4 regions of the Escherichia sp. MAL-1 genome follow, and region 2 is predicted to be linked to each of the others. Evidence: predicted binding sites of a transcription regulator. Region 2 holds the regulator's gene; each other region holds the start of a gene.
What was found. The regulator PurR, encoded in region 2, represses purine synthesis genes. The targets are predictions, from matches to a motif close to CANGCAAACGTTTGCNTG.
Positions count from the first base shown of each region.

Region 1: purH (bifunctional phosphoribosylaminoimidazolecarboxamide formyltransferase/IMP cyclohydrolase) is a predicted target of PurR. The motif match lies at 2,705-2,722, and genes of this name have one in related genera.
Region 3: cvpA (colicin V production protein) is a predicted target of PurR. The motif match lies at 2,208-2,225, and genes of this name have one in related genera.
Region 4: purM (phosphoribosylformylglycinamidine cyclo-ligase) is a predicted target of PurR. The motif match lies at 2,395-2,412, and genes of this name have one in related genera.

Region 1 is NZ_CM129609.1:4,621,915-4,626,119, reverse strand. It holds gene purD (phosphoribosylamine--glycine ligase) at 1-997, opposite strand, end outside; gene purH (bifunctional phosphoribosylaminoimidazolecarboxamide formyltransferase/IMP cyclohydrolase) at 1,009-2,598, opposite strand; rRNA gene ACU8XX_RS23055 (16S ribosomal RNA) at 3,215-4,205, shown strand, end outside.
Region 2 is NZ_CM129609.1:2,269,334-2,273,538, reverse strand. It holds gene ACU8XX_RS11095 (MFS transporter) at 75-1,244, opposite strand; gene cydH (cytochrome bd-I accessory subunit CydH) at 1,410-1,499, opposite strand; gene purR (HTH-type transcriptional repressor PurR) at 1,798-2,823, shown strand; gene punR (DNA-binding transcriptional activator PunR) at 2,820-3,752, opposite strand; gene punC (purine nucleoside transporter PunC) at 3,865-4,205, shown strand, end outside.
Region 3 is NZ_CM129609.1:1,538,704-1,542,908, forward strand. It holds gene accD (acetyl-CoA carboxylase, carboxyltransferase subunit beta) at 1-32, shown strand, start outside; gene folC (bifunctional tetrahydrofolate synthase/dihydrofolate synthase) at 102-1,370, shown strand; gene dedD (cell division protein DedD) at 1,360-2,022, shown strand; gene cvpA (colicin V production protein) at 2,281-2,769, shown strand; gene purF (amidophosphoribosyltransferase) at 2,806-4,205, shown strand, end outside.
Region 4 is NZ_CM129609.1:1,371,343-1,375,547, reverse strand. It holds gene ACU8XX_RS06715 (DnaA inactivator Hda) at 1-54, opposite strand, end outside; gene uraA (uracil permease) at 149-1,438, opposite strand; gene upp (uracil phosphoribosyltransferase) at 1,524-2,150, opposite strand; gene purM (phosphoribosylformylglycinamidine cyclo-ligase) at 2,475-3,512, shown strand; gene purN (phosphoribosylglycinamide formyltransferase) at 3,512-4,150, shown strand.

The DNA of each region.
Region 1 (4,205 bases), 2.4 Mb from region 2:
CGAGAGAAGCGCGTTCATCCCACTCGGATGTTTTCTCGTCCAGCTTCCCTTCACAGGCTGCCAGGCAGAGCTCAACCAGATCGGACTTCATGCGCAGCATAATCGGCTGGGTTTCCGGATCGCCAAAGCGGCAGTTAAATTCGATAACCTTCGGATTGCCCTGTTTGTCGATCATCAGGCCCGCGTAGAGAAAACCGGTGTAGGTGTTGCCTTCCGCCGCCATGCCTTTCACGGTTGGCCAGATGATACGTTCCATGGTGCGCTGATGAACTTCATCGGTTACTACCGGCGCGGGGGAGTAAGCGCCCATCCCGCCGGTGTTTGGTCCGGTATCTTTATCGCCTACGCGTTTGTGATCCTGGCTGGTAGCCATCGGCAGCACATGCTCTCCGTCCACCATCACGATAAAGCTCGCTTCTTCGCCATCGAGGAACTCTTCGATAACGATGCGATGACCCGCGTCGCCAAAAGCGTTGCCCGCCAGCATATCGTGAACAGCCGCTTCCGCTTCTTCCAGCGTCATCGCCACGATAACGCCTTTCCCGGCAGCCAGACCGTCCGCTTTAATGACGATTGGCGCGCCTTTCTCACGCAGATACGCCAGCGCAGGTTCTACCTCGGTGAAGTTCTGGTATTCCGCCGTAGGGATCTTATGGCGGGCCAGGAAATCTTTGGTAAACGCTTTTGAGCCTTCCAGTTGGGCCGCACCTGCGGTTGGGCCGAAGATTTTCAGCCCGGCGGCGCGGAAGGTATCGACCACGCCTTTCACCAGCGGCGCTTCCGGGCCGACGATGGTCAGATCAATCTTTTCGTTTTGTGCGAAATCCAACAGCGCCGGGATATCGGTTACGCCGATAGCGACGTTCTGTAGCGCGGGTTCCAGCGCAGTGCCTGCATTACCCGGAGCAACAAAAACAGTTTCAACCAGCGGCGACTGCGCCGCTTTCCAGGCCAGCGCGTGCTCGCGCCCGCCGTTACCAATCACTAATACTTTCATCTATTGCTCCATTAATGGCGGAAGTGGCGCATGTCGGTGAAGAGCATCGCAATACCGTGCTCGTCGGCGGCGGCAATCACTTCGTCATCACGGATAGAACCGCCAGGCTGGATTACGCAGGTCACGCCCGCAGCGGCGGCGGCATCAATACCGTCGCGGAACGGGAAGAACGCGTCAGAAGCCATCGAGGAACCTTTCACTTCCAGGCCTTCATCGGCCGCTTTAATACCGGCGATTTTTGCGGAGTACACGCGGCTCATCTGGCCCGCGCCAATGCCGATAGTCATATTGTTTTTGGCATAGACGATAGCGTTGGATTTCACAAACTTCGCCACCTTCCAGCAGAACAGCGCATCACGCAGTTCCTGTTCGCTCGGCTGACGTTTGGTCACCACGCGCAGTTCTTCCGCACCGACCATCCCCAGGTCACGATCCTGAACCAGCAGACCGCCGTTCACGCGTTTGAAATCGAGGCCCGGAACACGCTCGCCCCACTGACCGCAGGTCAGAACGCGTACGTTCTGTTTGGCGGCGGTGATTTTCAGGGCTTCTTCGCTGGCGGACGGCGCAATAATCACTTCGACAAACTGACGAGAAATGATGGCCTGTGCGGTTTCCGCATCCAGCTCGCGGTTAAAGGCAATGATGCCGCCGAATGCGGAGGTTGGGTCGGTTTTGTACGCGCGATCGTAAGCATCAAGAATGGAATTGCCGATAGCCACGCCGCAAGGGTTGGCGTGCTTCACAATCACACATGCCGGCTCGGCGAACTCTTTCACGCACTCCAGCGCCGCATCGGTATCGGCGATGTTGTTATAAGAGAGGGCTTTACCCTGAACCTGGGTTGCGGTAGCAACGGAGGCTTCTTTCACATTCTCTTCTATATAGAAGGCAGCCTGCTGGTGGCTGTTCTCGCCGTAACGCATATCCAGCTTCTTAATGAAGTTCAGGTTCAGCGTGCGTGGGAAGCGACCGGCGGCTTCTTTGCTTTCACCGTGGTAAGCCGGAACCATGCTGCCGAAGTAGTTGGCAATCATGCTGTCGTAGGCGGCAGTGTGTTCGAAGGCTTTGATGGCGAGGTCGAAACGGGTTGCAAGCGTCAGCGATCCTTCGTTGTCATCCATCTCTTTAATAATGGCGTCATAGTCGCTGCTCTTCACCACGATTGCGACATCTTTATGGTTCTTGGCGGCGGAGCGCACCATCGTTGGGCCGCCGATATCGATGTTCTCAACCGCATCTTCCAGCGAGCAACCTTCACGGGCCACGGTCTGGGCGAACGGATACAGGTTAACAACCACCATATCGATAGGCTGGATCTGATGTTCTTCCATAATGGCATCGTCCTGGCCGCGACGGCCCAGAATGCCACCATGTACTTTCGGATGCAGGGTCTTCACGCGTCCATCCATCATCTCCGGGAAACCGGTGTAATCGGAAACTTCGGTTACCGGCAGACCTTTTTCTGCTAACAGACGGGCAGTGCCCCCTGTAGACAGCAGCTCCACACCGCGTGCGGAAAGTGCCTGGGCGAATTCGACGATACCGGCTTTGTCAGAAACACTGAGCAGAGCGCGGCGGACTGGACGACGTTGTTGCATGGTAAATCCCCTGGATTTGACTATTACAGAGAGCGTTAGCTGAATTTTTCGCGAAAAACTCAGCTAACGCCCCTAACGGGGCATCCTTATTTTTCGCCCGCATTGTAACGAAAACGTTTGCGCAACGCTCGCGAATTTTTCTCTTTCAATGGTGATCACAATTTTGACAGTGGTTACCGTGGGAAAAATACAGAAATTACATTGATGATTGTGGATAACTCTGTGCGTAAAAAGGTATAAAGCGGGGTTTTGCTGGGGAATGCAGCAGTCAGTTATTTTTCTGCAATTTTTCTATTGCGGCCTGCGGAGAACTCCCTATAATGCGCCTCCATCGACACGGCGGATGTGAATCACTTCACACAAACAGCCGGTTCGGTTGAAGAGAAAAGTCCTGAAATTCAGGGTTGACTCTGAAAGAGGAAAGCGTAATATACGCCACCTCGCGACAGTGAGCTGAAAGCCGCGTCGCAACTGCTCTTTAACAATTTATCAGACAATCTGTGTGGGCACTCGAAGATACGGATTCTTAACGTCGCAAGACGAAAAATGAATACCAAGTCTCAAGAGTGAACACGTAATTCATTACGAAGTTTAATTCTTTGAGCATCAAACTTTTAAATTGAAGAGTTTGATCATGGCTCAGATTGAACGCTGGCGGCAGGCCTAACACATGCAAGTCGAACGGTAACAGGAAGCAGCTTGCTGCTTCGCTGACGAGTGGCGGACGGGTGAGTAATGTCTGGGAAACTGCCTGATGGAGGGGGATAACTACTGGAAACGGTAGCTAATACCGCATAACGTCGCAAGACCAAAGAGGGGGACCTTCGGGCCTCTTGCCATCGGATGTGCCCAGATGGGATTAGCTAGTAGGTGGGGTAACGGCTCACCTAGGCGACGATCCCTAGCTGGTCTGAGAGGATGACCAGCCACACTGGAACTGAGACACGGTCCAGACTCCTACGGGAGGCAGCAGTGGGGAATATTGCACAATGGGCGCAAGCCTGATGCAGCCATGCCGCGTGTATGAAGAAGGCCTTCGGGTTGTAAAGTACTTTCAGCGGGGAGGAAGGGAGTAAAGTTAATACCTTTGCTCATTGACGTTACCCGCAGAAGAAGCACCGGCTAACTCCGTGCCAGCAGCCGCGGTAATACGGAGGGTGCAAGCGTTAATCGGAATTACTGGGCGTAAAGCGCACGCAGGCGGTTTGTTAAGTCAGATGTGAAATCCCCGGGCTCAACCTGGGAACTGCATCTGATACTGGCAAGCTTGAGTCTCGTAGAGGGGGGTAGAATTCCAGGTGTAGCGGTGAAATGCGTAGAGATCTGGAGGAATACCGGTGGCGAAGGCGGCCCCCTGGACGAAGACTGACGCTCAGGTGCGAAAGCGTGGGGAGCAAACAGGATTAGATACCCTGGTAGTCCACGCCGTAAACGATGTCGACTTGGAGGTTGTGCCCTTGAGGCGTGGCTTCCGGAGCTAACGCGTTAAGTCGACCGCCTGGGGAGTACGGCCGCAAGGTTAAAACTCAAATGAATTGACGGGGGCCCGCACAAGCGGTGGAGCATGTGGTTTAATTCGATGCAACGCGAAGAACCTTACCTGGTCT
Region 2 (4,205 bases):
CGCATCCGGCAAGATAAATCGCACGTTGTCAGCAACTGTAACGCAGAAGGTTATCCTTCTGCGTTTTTGTTTAATTAGCTGTTAGCAACGCAAACTGTTTCAGGTTGTTTTCTGGCTGACATAAACACCAGCAATAATGCCAGTCCCGCGACAATCGCTCCCATCACCGGCACAAAGCTGTATCCCAGCCCAGCGGAAATTACCGCACCACCAGCAGCTGCTCCCAGCGCATTTCCAAGATTAAAGGCACCAATATTGACTGATGAAGACAGACCCGGCGCTTCACTGGCGACACGCATCACGCGCATCTGTAACGGCGGTACGACCGCAAAGGTTGCTGCGCCCCACACCACCATGCTAATAGCTGCGCCGAACTCATTGCGGGCCAGGAACGGGATTGCCAGCATAATCACCATCAGCAGCAACAAAAAGCCTTTCAACGTGCCGTTAACTGAACGATCTGCCAGTTTGCCGCCGAGATAGTTACCGATAGAGAATCCGACACCAATCAGCACCAGCATTGCCGTGACGAACACCGGTGTTGCGTGGGTAATACTTTGCAGTACCGGAGAGATATAGGTGTAGAGAGTAAACATTGCACCAGCTCCCAGTACCGTCGTCAGCAATGCAGACAGCACCTGCGGACGCATTAATACCGCCAGCTCTTTTTTCACTTCAGGTCGTGCCCCTGCACCACCTTTAGGTAATGAGAAGAACAGACTTACCATTGAAATCACTCCCAGCCCCGCCGTTGCCAGAAATGACATCCGCCAGCCGATGGTTTCACCCAACCAGGTCGCCGCCGGCACGCCACCGATATTTGCCAGGGTTAACCCCATAAACATAGTGGCAACTGCGCTGGCCTGTTTATGTTTTGGCACCACGCTTGCGGCCACGACTGAACCCAAACCAAAAAATGCTCCGTGATTCAGGCTGGTCAAAATGCGTGAAAGCATCAGGGTCATATAATCCGGCGCGATGGCGGAAAGAACGTTGCCTAGCGTGAAAATTGCCATCAGGAAAATCAACGCACTGCGGCGGGCACGATGAGAAAGTAGAAGCGTCATCAGCGGCGCGCCCACCATTACGCCAACTGCATAGGCACTGATTAACATTCCGGCAGCGGGAATCGAGACATCCACACCGCGCGCAATGACGGGCAACAAGCCCATTGGCGAGAACTCCGTTGTCCCGATACCAAACGCGCCAATCGCCAGCGCCAGCAACGGATAGTTAATTTTCATGCCTTATCTCCACCTCTTCGCGTCATTACGCGATATTCATTAAAGTGGCGAAAGCATGACAGCAATCACAAAAAAATGAAAATAACAAAAAGAGAAAACACTTTTGCCATTTTGCTAACAAACAGGAAGGAGATGCGAGGGAGAACGCGCTCCCTCGAGAGGAAATCAGTGCAGCGCGGCAGTCAAACCCACGGCTACGATCAAACCGAGGACGATAATCGTTGTTACCAGTGAAAATTTAAGGTCGGTGCTCATCAAGTTTTCTCCTTTTTTATTACCACACAAAAAGTGATATTACGCATTTTTACACACTGTGATGAAAAAATCTCCCGTCATTTATAATGATAAGTGTTTTTACCACTTCCCCTTTTCGTCAAGATCGGCCAAAATTCCACGCTTACACTATTTGCGTACTGGCCATTGACCCCTTCCTGACGCTCCGTGTCGTTTTTCCGGCGTACCGCAACACTTTTGTTGTGCGTAAGGTGTGTAAAGGCAAACGTTTACCTTGCGATTTTGCAGGAGCTGAAGTTAGGGTCTGGAGTGAAATGGAATGGCAACAATAAAAGATGTAGCGAAACGAGCAAACGTTTCCACTACAACTGTGTCACACGTGATCAACAAAACACGTTTCGTCGCTGAAGAAACGCGCAACGCCGTGTGGGCAGCGATTAAAGAATTACACTACTCCCCTAGCGCGGTGGCGCGTAGCCTGAAGGTTAACCACACCAAGTCTATCGGTTTGCTGGCGACCAGCAGCGAAGCGGCCTATTTTGCCGAGATCATTGAAGCGGTTGAAAAAAATTGCTTCCAGAAAGGTTACACCCTGATTCTGGGTAATGCGTGGAACAATCTTGAGAAACAGCGGGCTTATCTGTCGATGATGGCGCAAAAACGCGTCGATGGTCTGCTGGTGATGTGTTCTGAGTACCCAGAGCCGTTGCTGGCGATGCTGGAAGAGTATCGCCATATCCCAATGGTGGTGATGGACTGGGGTGAAGCAAAAGCTGACTTCACCGATGCGGTCATTGATAACGCGTTTGAAGGCGGCTACATGGCCGGGCGTTATCTGATTGAACGCGGTCACCGCGAAATCGGCGTTATCCCCGGCCCGCTGGAACGTAACACTGGCGCAGGCCGCCTTGCCGGTTTTATGAAGGCGATGGAAGAAGCAATGATCAAGGTGCCGGAAAGCTGGATTGTGCAGGGTGATTTTGAACCTGAATCCGGTTATCGCGCCATGCAGCAAATCCTGTCGCAGCCGCATCGCCCTACTGCCGTCTTCTGTGGTGGCGATATCATGGCAATGGGCGCACTTTGTGCTGCTGATGAAATGGGCCTGCGCGTCCCGCAGGATGTTTCGCTGATCGGTTATGATAACGTGCGCAACGCCCGCTATTTTACGCCGGCGCTGACCACGATCCATCAGCCAAAAGACTCGCTGGGTGAAACAGCGTTCAACATGCTGTTGGATCGTATCGTCAACAAACGTGAAGAACCGCAGTCCATTGAAGTGCATCCGCGCTTGATTGAACGCCGCTCCGTGGCTGACGGCCCGTTCCGCGACTATCGTCGTTAATCACCCGTTGCGGGAGTCTCTTCCGGCTCCCGCAGCCACTCCTTATTCAGCGTCTCACTATCGCCGAGATACTCAAGCAACCAGGTTAACGCAGGCGACATATCATTTTGCTGCCATGTCAGACAACATGCCGAATCCGGAAAGGGGTTTTCCAGTTCTAATGCTACCCACTTCCCCTCATTAAGCCACGGTTTGGCGAAATGTGTTGGCACCATCCCTATGCATAATCCTGCCGAGATACAGGTTGCCGATGATTCCCAGTCAGGCACGACAAGTCTTTTTTGGTTATCCAGCAACCAGGTAATACGCTTAGGTAGCGTTCGCGAGGTGTCTTCGCGCACCAACGACGGCCAGTTGCGCAACGTATCATCGCTGAATGGACCATCCATCAACGCCAGCGGGTGGTGGCTGGCAACAACGCAACTCCAGCTTAGCATCCCCATATCCCGGAAGGCATAACGACCGCCTACCGGAATCGCGCGTGTTGCGCCAATCGCCAGTTCCACGCGCCCGTCGGAAAGCGCATCCCAGACACCGTTGAACACTTCCTGAAAGACAAGAAGTTCGACATCATCAAAATGGCGATAAAAATCAACGATCATCTGCCGTGTACGTTCTGGCCTGACAATATTATCCACTGCGATAGCTAACTGACCGCGCCAGCCGTTCGCTATCTGCTGACATTGCTGGCGGGTGATCTGCATTTTTTTGACAACAGAGCGCCCTTCTTTGAGAAACCACGCTCCAGCAGCGGTCAGCTCCACATCACGGTGCCGTCGTTCAAAGAGCGGCACCGCCAGCCACTCTTCCAGCTGACGCACGGTATAGCTGACCGCAGAAGGAACGCGATGCAGCTCCTGTGCCGCAGCGCTAAAACTACCATTACGCGCTACCGCATCAACAACTTCGAGTGAATATTCTGACCACATAGTCTGCCTACAAAATTTTTGAAACCAGTCATCAAATATTACCGTTTCACAACACTAATTTCACTCCCTACACTTTGCGGCGGTGTTTAATTGAGAGATTTAGAGAATATACATGCAACCTGGGAAAAGATTTTTAGTCTGGCTGGCGGGTTTGAGCGTACTCGGTTTTCTGGCAACCGATATGTATCTGCCTGCTTTCGCCGCCATACAGGCCGACCTGCAAACGCCTGCGTCTGCTGTCAGTGCCAGCCTTAGTCTGTTCCTTGCCGGTTTTGCCGCAGCCCAGCTTCTGTGGGGGCCACTCTCCGACCGTTATGGTCGTAAACCGGTGTTATTAATCGGCCTGACAATTTTTGCGTTAGGTAGTCTGGGGATGCTGTGGGTAGAAAACGCCGCTACGCTGCTGGTATTGCGTTTTGTACAGGCTGTGGGGGTCTGCGCCGCGGCGGTTAT
Region 3 (4,205 bases), 730 kb from region 2:
CCCCGGTACCGGATCAGGAACCTGAGGCCTGATAACTGATAAGGGCAGGGCCACTGGCTCTGCCCTTTTGCTATTCTCACCGTAACGAATCAGCGGATACCATGATTATCAAACGCACTCCTCAAGCCGCGTCGCCTCTGGCTTCGTGGCTTTCTTATCTGGAAAACCTGCACAGTAAAACTATCGATCTCGGCCTTGAGCGCGTGAGCCTGGTCGCGGCGCGTCTTGGCGTCCTGAAACCAGCGCCATTTGTGTTTACCGTTGCGGGTACGAATGGCAAAGGCACCACCTGCCGTACGCTGGAGTCGATTCTGATGGCGGCAGGGTACAAAGTGGGCGTCTACAGTTCGCCTCATCTGGTGCGTTATACCGAGCGCGTACGTGTGCAGGGCCAGGAATTGCCGGAATCGGCCCACACCGCCTCTTTTGCGGAGATTGAATCGGCACGCGGTGATATTTCCCTGACCTATTTCGAGTACGGTACGCTGTCGGCGTTGTGGCTGTTCAAGCAGGCACAACTTGACGTGGTGATTCTGGAAGTAGGGCTGGGCGGTCGTCTGGACGCAACCAATATTGTCGACGCCGATGTCGCGGTAGTAACCAGTATTGCGCTGGATCATACCGACTGGCTGGGTCCAGATCGCGAAAGTATTGGTCGCGAGAAAGCAGGCATCTTCCGCAGCGAAAAACCGGCAATTGTCGGTGAGCCGGAAATGCCTTCTACCATTGCTGATGTGGCGCAGGAAAAAGGTGCACTGTTACAACGTCGGGGCGTTGAGTGGAACTATTCCGTCACCGATCATGACTGGGCGTTTAGCGATGCTCACGGCACGCTGGAAAATCTGCCGTTGCCGCTTGTCCCGCAACCGAATGCCGCAACAGCGCTGGCGGCACTGCGTGCCAGCGGGCTGGAAGTCAGTGAAAATGCCATTCGCGACGGGATTGCCAGCGCAATTTTGCCGGGACGTTTCCAGATTGTGAGCGAGTCGCCACGCGTTATTTTTGATGTCGCGCATAATCCACATGCGGCGGAATATCTCACCGGGCGTATGAAAGCGCTACCGAAAAACGGGCGCGTGCTGGCGGTTATCGGTATGCTACATGATAAAGATATTGCCGGAACTCTGGCCTGGTTGAAAAGCGTGGTTGATGACTGGTATTGTGCGCCACTGGAAGGGCCGCGCGGTGCCACGGCAGAACAACTGCTTGAGCATTTGGGTAACGGCAAATCATTTGATAGCGTTGCGCAGGCATGGGATGCCGCAATGGCGGACGCTAAAGCGGAAGACACCGTGCTGGTGTGTGGTTCTTTCCACACGGTCGCACATGTCATGGAAGTGATTGACGCGAGGAGAAGCGGTGGCAAGTAAGTTTCAGAATCGGTTAGTGGGCACGATCGTGCTGGTGGCGCTGGGGGTGATTGTACTTCCAGGGCTGCTGGACGGGCAGAAAAAACATTATCAGGATGAGTTCGCGGCTATCCCGCTGGTGCCGAAAGCGGGCGATCGTGATGAGCCTGATATGATGCCAGCCGCCACCCAGGCGTTACCGACGCAGCCGCCGGAAGGCGCAGCGGAAGAGGTGCGGGCAGGTGATGCCGCAGCACCGTCGCTCGATCCGGCCACTATTGCAGCCAATAACACCGAGTTTGAACCGGAACCTGCACCGGTCGCCCCACCGAAGCCGAAACCGGTGGAGCCGCCTAAACCGAAGGTTGAAGCACCACCTGCGCCGAAGCCAGAACCGAAGCCGGTCGTGGAAGAAAAAGCAGCGCCAACGGGTAAAGCCTATGTTGTGCAACTGGGTGCGCTGAAAAATGCCGATAAAGTGAATGAGATTGTCGGTAAGCTGCGCGGTGCCGGTTATCGGGTTTATACGTCGCCATCCACGCCAGTGCAGGGTAAAATTACCCGTATTCTGGTTGGGCCGGATGCCTCGAAAGATAAGCTGAAAGGTTCGCTGGGTGAGTTGAAGCAACTTTCTGGCTTAAGTGGCGTGGTAATGGGCTATACGCCGAATTAATACAGTCTTGCCTGATGCGACGCTGGCGCGTCTTATCAGGCCTGGGCAGTGTTAGAACCGTAGGTCGGATAAGGCGTTTACGCCGCATCCGACACGCATTGCCCGATGCCGCAAAGGCATAAAAAGTCGATGGCGTTGAATATTTTTTCAGCGCCATTTTTATTGATGCGCGGGAAGGAAATCCCTACGCAAACGTTTTCTTTTTCTGTTAGAATGCGCCCCGAACAGGATGACAGGGCGTAAAATCGTGGGACACATATGGTCTGGATTGATTACGCCATAATCGCGGTGATTGCTTTTTCCTCTCTGGTTAGCCTGATCCGCGGCTTTGTTCGTGAAGCGTTATCGCTGGTGACATGGGGTTGTGCTTTCTTTGTTGCCAGTCATTACTACACTTACCTGTCAGTCTGGTTTACGGGCTTTGAAGACGAACTGGTTCGAAATGGGATTGCCATCGCGGTACTGTTTATCGCTACCCTGATCGTTGGTGCTATCGTGAACTTCGTGATAGGCCAGTTGGTGGAGAAAACGGGGTTGTCAGGCACCGATCGGGTGCTGGGCGTCTGTTTCGGTGCGTTGCGCGGTGTGTTGATTGTTGCTGCCATTCTCTTCTTTCTCGACTCCTTTACCGGGGTGTCGAAAAGCGAAGACTGGAGCAAATCACAGCTGATCCCGCAATTCAGTTTTATCATCAGATGGTTTTTTGATTATCTGCAAAGCTCGTCAAGTTTCTTGCCCAGAGCGTAAGTGCTCTGAGATGTGGCTTAACGAGGAAAAAGACGTATGTGCGGTATTGTCGGTATCGCCGGTGTTATGCCGGTTAACCAGTCGATTTATGATGCCTTAACGGTGCTTCAGCATCGCGGTCAGGATGCCGCCGGCATCATCACCATAGATGCCAATAACTGCTTCCGTTTGCGTAAAGCGAACGGGCTGGTGAGCGATGTATTTGAAGCTCGCCATATGCAGCGTTTGCAGGGCAATATGGGCATTGGTCATGTGCGTTACCCCACGGCTGGCAGCTCCAGCGCCTCTGAAGCGCAGCCGTTTTACGTTAACTCCCCGTATGGCATTACGCTTGCCCACAACGGCAATCTGACCAACGCTCACGAGTTGCGTAAAAAACTGTTTGAAGAAAAACGCCGCCACATCAACACCACTTCCGACTCGGAAATTCTGCTTAATATCTTCGCCAGCGAGCTGGACAACTTCCGCCACTACCCGCTGGAAGCCGACAATATTTTCGCTGCCATTGCTGCCACAAACCGCTTAATCCGCGGCGCGTATGCCTGTGTGGCGATGATTATCGGCCACGGTATGGTTGCTTTCCGCGATCCAAACGGGATTCGTCCGCTGGTACTGGGAAAACGTGATATTGACGAGAACCGTACAGAATATATGGTCGCTTCCGAAAGCGTAGCGCTCGATACGCTGGGCTTTGATTTCCTGCGTGACGTCGCGCCGGGCGAAGCGATTTACATCACTGAAGAAGGGCAGTTGTTTACCCGTCAATGTGCTGACAATCCGGTCAGCAATCCGTGCCTGTTTGAGTATGTATACTTTGCCCGCCCGGACTCGTTTATCGACAAAATTTCCGTTTACAGCGCGCGTGTGAATATGGGCACGAAACTGGGCGAGAAAATTGCCCGCGAATGGGAAGATCTGGATATCGACGTGGTGATCCCGATCCCAGAAACCTCGTGTGATATCGCGCTGGAAATTGCTCGTATTCTGGGCAAACCGTACCGCCAGGGCTTCGTTAAAAACCGCTATGTTGGCCGCACCTTTATCATGCCGGGCCAGCAGCTGCGTCGTAAGTCCGTGCGCCGTAAACTGAATGCCAACCGCGCCGAGTTCCGCGATAAAAACGTCCTGCTGGTCGACGACTCCATCGTCCGTGGCACCACTTCTGAGCAGATTATCGAGATGGCACGCGAAGCCGGAGCGAAGAAAGTGTACCTCGCTTCTGCGGCACCGGAAATTCGCTTCCCGAACGTTTATGGTATTGATATGCCGAGCGCCACGGAACTGATCGCTCACGGTCGCGAAGTTGATGAAATTCGCCAGATCATCGGTGCTGACGGGTTGATTTTCCAGGATCTGAACGATCTGATCGACGCCGTTCGCGCTGAAAATCCGGATATCCAGCAGTTTGAATGCTCGGTGTTCAACGGCGTCTACGT
Region 4 (4,205 bases), 900 kb from region 2:
GGTTTCGTCGTCAGGAAGATAAAGTGGCAAAGAGAGCTGTGCCGGTGTGTTCAGAGATACCTCAACCAGGATTTCACAAAATCGCGAGAAGTTTACCACAGAATCCCATGATGTTTGAACCGGGCAGCAACACTGCCCGGTCGGTACATTATTTGTCTGTTATATCCGCGTCTTCTGCGTCCAGCACCACTTCTTCAGGGCGCAGCACACTGATCAGTTTGAAGATCAAACTTAAGCCGATACCGACGATGGTCGCCAGCGCCATACCTTTCAACTCCGCCGCGCCGATGTTTACCTTCGCGCCACTGACGCCGATGATCAAAATCACGGAAGTCAGGATCAGGTTCTGTGCTTTGTTGTAATCCACTTTCGATTCGATCAAAACACGAATACCGGAAGCACCGATGACACCATAAAGCAGCAGCGAAACGCCGCCCATCACCGGCAATGGGATCATCTGGATAGCGGCAGCCAGTTTACCGACGCAGGAAAGCAGGATAGCGAAAATCGCCGCCCCGCCGATAACCCAAGTACTGTAAACACGGGTGATCGCCATCACGCCAATGTTTTCTCCGTAAGTGGTATTTGGCGTAGAGCCAAAGAAGCCGGAGATCACAGTCGACAGGCCGTTAGCAAACATCGAACGGTGCAGACCTGGATCGCGCAGCAGATCTTTTTTGACGATATTAGCCGTTACTACCAGGTGCCCTACGTGTTCGGCAATAACCACTAACGCCGCTGGCAGAATAGTCAGAATGGCAAACCACTCGAAGCGCGGCGTATAGAGGGTTGGCAGCGCAAACCAGTGAGCATTAATAATCGGCGTGGTATCGACAATTCCCATTGCGAAAGAGAGCGCGTACCCCACCAGCACGCCAATTAAAATCGGGATAATTGCCAGGAAACCACGGAACAGCACGGAACCTAAAACCGTGACCGCCAGGGTGGTAATAGAGATGATGATGGTTTTGGAGTCTGGCGTTTGCCCTTCAGCCGGGAGTAAACCCGCCATACCGGCAGCTACGCCCGCCAGCTCCAGACCGATGACGGCAACGATTGCGCCCATTGCCGCAGGTGGAAACAGCACGTCCAGCCAGCCGGTCCCCGCTTTCTTCACGATAAAAGAAACCAGGCAGAACAGCACGCCGCACATAATAAAGCCGCCCAGCGCGACTTCATACCCTAACGGCAACAGTAACAATACCGGTGAAATAAAGGCAAAGCTGGAACCAAGATAAGCCGGAATTTTCCCTTTACAGATGAAGAGATACAGCAGCGTTCCAATACCGTTAAATAACAGTACAGTCGCCGGGTTAATATGAAATAAGACGGGCACCAGGACGGTTGCACCAAACATGGCGAACAAATGTTGCAAACTAAGCGGGATTGTCTGTAAAAGTGGCGGTCTTTCACTCACCCCGATAGCACGGCGCGTCATAGTATTATCCTCTGTATTATGTGTTATAGGCGCTTTACTCAAAAAAAAGCCGACTCTTAAAGTCGGCTTTAATTATTTTTATTCTTTATTTCGTACCAAAGATTTTGTCACCGGCATCGCCGAGGCCCGGAATAATGTATCCGTGCTCGTTCAGTCCCTGATCAATCGATGCGGTATACAGTTCGACGTCCGGGTGCGCTTTTTCCAGCGCAGCGATACCTTCTGGCGCAGCGACCAGCACCAGAACTTTGATGCTGCTGCAGCCCGCTTTTTTCAGCAGGTCGATGGTCGCGATAACGGAACCACCGGTTGCCAGCATTGGGTCAACGATCAGCGCCATACGCTCATCGATGTTAGAAACCAGTTTCTGGAAGTACGGTACCGGCTCCAGCGTTTCTTCATTACGGTACATACCGACAACGCTGATGCGCGCGCTCGGAACGTTTTCCAGCACACCGTCCATCATACCAAGACCCGCACGCAGAATTGGCACAACGGTAATTTTCTTACCTTTGATCTGGTCGATTTCTACCGGGCCGTTCCAGCCTTCGATAGTTACTTTTTCCGTTTCGAGGTCGGCGGTCGCTTCGTAAGTCAGCAGGCTACCCACTTCGGAAGCGAGTTCGCGAAAGCGCTTGGTGCTGATATCTTGCTCACGCATCAGTCCCAGCTTGTGTTTGACGAGTGGGTGTTTGACTTCCACGATCTTCATACTCTTTCTCCTTTGAGGGGCAGCCACAAAAAAAATCGACGGATTATACCTCCTTTCTTCAAGGCGGCAATATTCTTTTCGTTGACTTTAGTCAAAATGATAACGGTTTGAGATAAAGTTATTTTATATTCAAATGGTTATGAAAGAAGATTATTCCATCCGAAAACTAACCTTTACCCTGGTACAAGTCTTCTTTCGCCGCGCGCCTGGGCAAAAGACGTGCAAAAAGGTTGTGTAAAGCAGTCTCGCAAACGTTTGCTTTCCCTGTTAGAATTGCGCCGAATTTTATTTTTCTACCGCAAGTAACGCGTGGGGACCCAAGCAGTGACCGATAAAACCTCTCTTAGCTACAAAGATGCCGGTGTTGATATTGACGCGGGTAATGCTCTGGTTGGAAGAATCAAAGGCGTAGTGAAGAAAACGCGTCGTCCGGAAGTGATGGGCGGTCTGGGCGGCTTCGGTGCGCTGTGTGCATTGCCGCAAAAATATCGTGAACCCGTGCTGGTTTCCGGCACTGACGGCGTAGGTACCAAGCTGCGTCTGGCAATGGACTTAAAACGTCACGACACCATTGGTATTGATCTGGTCGCCATGTGCGTTAATGACCTGGTGGTGCAAGGTGCAGAGCCGCTGTTTTTCCTCGACTATTACGCAACCGGAAAACTGGATGTTGATACCGCTTCAGCGGTGATCAGCGGTATCGCGGAAGGATGTCTGCAATCGGGCTGTTCACTGGTGGGTGGCGAAACGGCAGAAATGCCGGGGATGTATCACGGTGAGGATTACGATGTCGCGGGTTTCTGCGTTGGCGTGGTAGAAAAATCAGAAATCATCGACGGCTCTAAAGTCAGCGACGGCGATGTGCTGATTGCACTCGGTTCCAGCGGTCCGCACTCGAACGGCTATTCGCTGGTGCGCAAAATTCTTGAAGTCAGCGGTTGTGATCCGCAAACCACCGAACTTGATGGTAAGCCATTAGCCGATCATCTGCTGGCACCGACCCGCATTTACGTGAAGTCAGTGCTGGAGTTGATTGAAAAGGTCGATGTGCATGCCATTGCGCACCTGACCGGCGGCGGCTTCTGGGAAAACATTCCACGCGTATTGCCAGATAATACCCAGGCAGTGATTGATGAATCTTCCTGGCAGTGGCCGGAAGTGTTCAACTGGCTGCAAACGGCAGGTAACGTTGAACGCCATGAAATGTATCGCACCTTCAACTGCGGCGTCGGGATGATTATTGCCCTGCCTGCTCCGGAAGTGGACAAAGCCCTCGCCCTGCTCAATGCCAACGGTGAAAACGCGTGGAAAATCGGTATCATCAAAGCCTCTGATTCCGAACAACGCGTGGTTATCGAATAATGAATATTGTGGTGCTTATTTCCGGCAACGGAAGTAATTTACAGGCAATTATTGACGCCTGTAAAACCAACAAAATTAAAGGCACCGTACGGGCAGTTTTCAGCAATAAGGCCGACGCGTTCGGCCTTGAACGCGCCCGCCAGGCGGGTATTGCAACGCATACGCTCATCGCCAGCGCGTTTGACAGTCGTGAAGCCTATGACCGGGAGTTGATTCATGAAATCGACATGTACGCACCCGATGTGGTCGTGCTGGCTGGTTTTATGCGCATTCTCAGCCCGGCGTTTGTCTCCCACTATGCCGGGCGTTTGCTGAACATTCACCCTTCTCTGCTGCCGAAATATCCCGGATTACACACCCATCGTCAGGCGCTGGAAAATGGCGATGAAGAGCACGGTACATCGGTGCATTTCGTCACCGATGAACTGGACGGTGGCCCGGTTATTTTACAGGCGAAAGTCCCGGTATTTGCTGGTGATACGGAAGATGACATCACCGCCCGCGTGCAAACCCAGGAACACGCTATTTATCCACTGGTGATTAGCTGGTTTGCCGATGGTCGTCTGAAAATGCACGAAAACGCCGCGTGGCTGGATGGTCAACGTCTGCCGCCGCAGGGCTACGCTGCCGACGAGTAATGCCCCGTAGTTAAAGCGCCAGCTCTGCCGCTGGCGTTTTTCAATTCACCTGTAA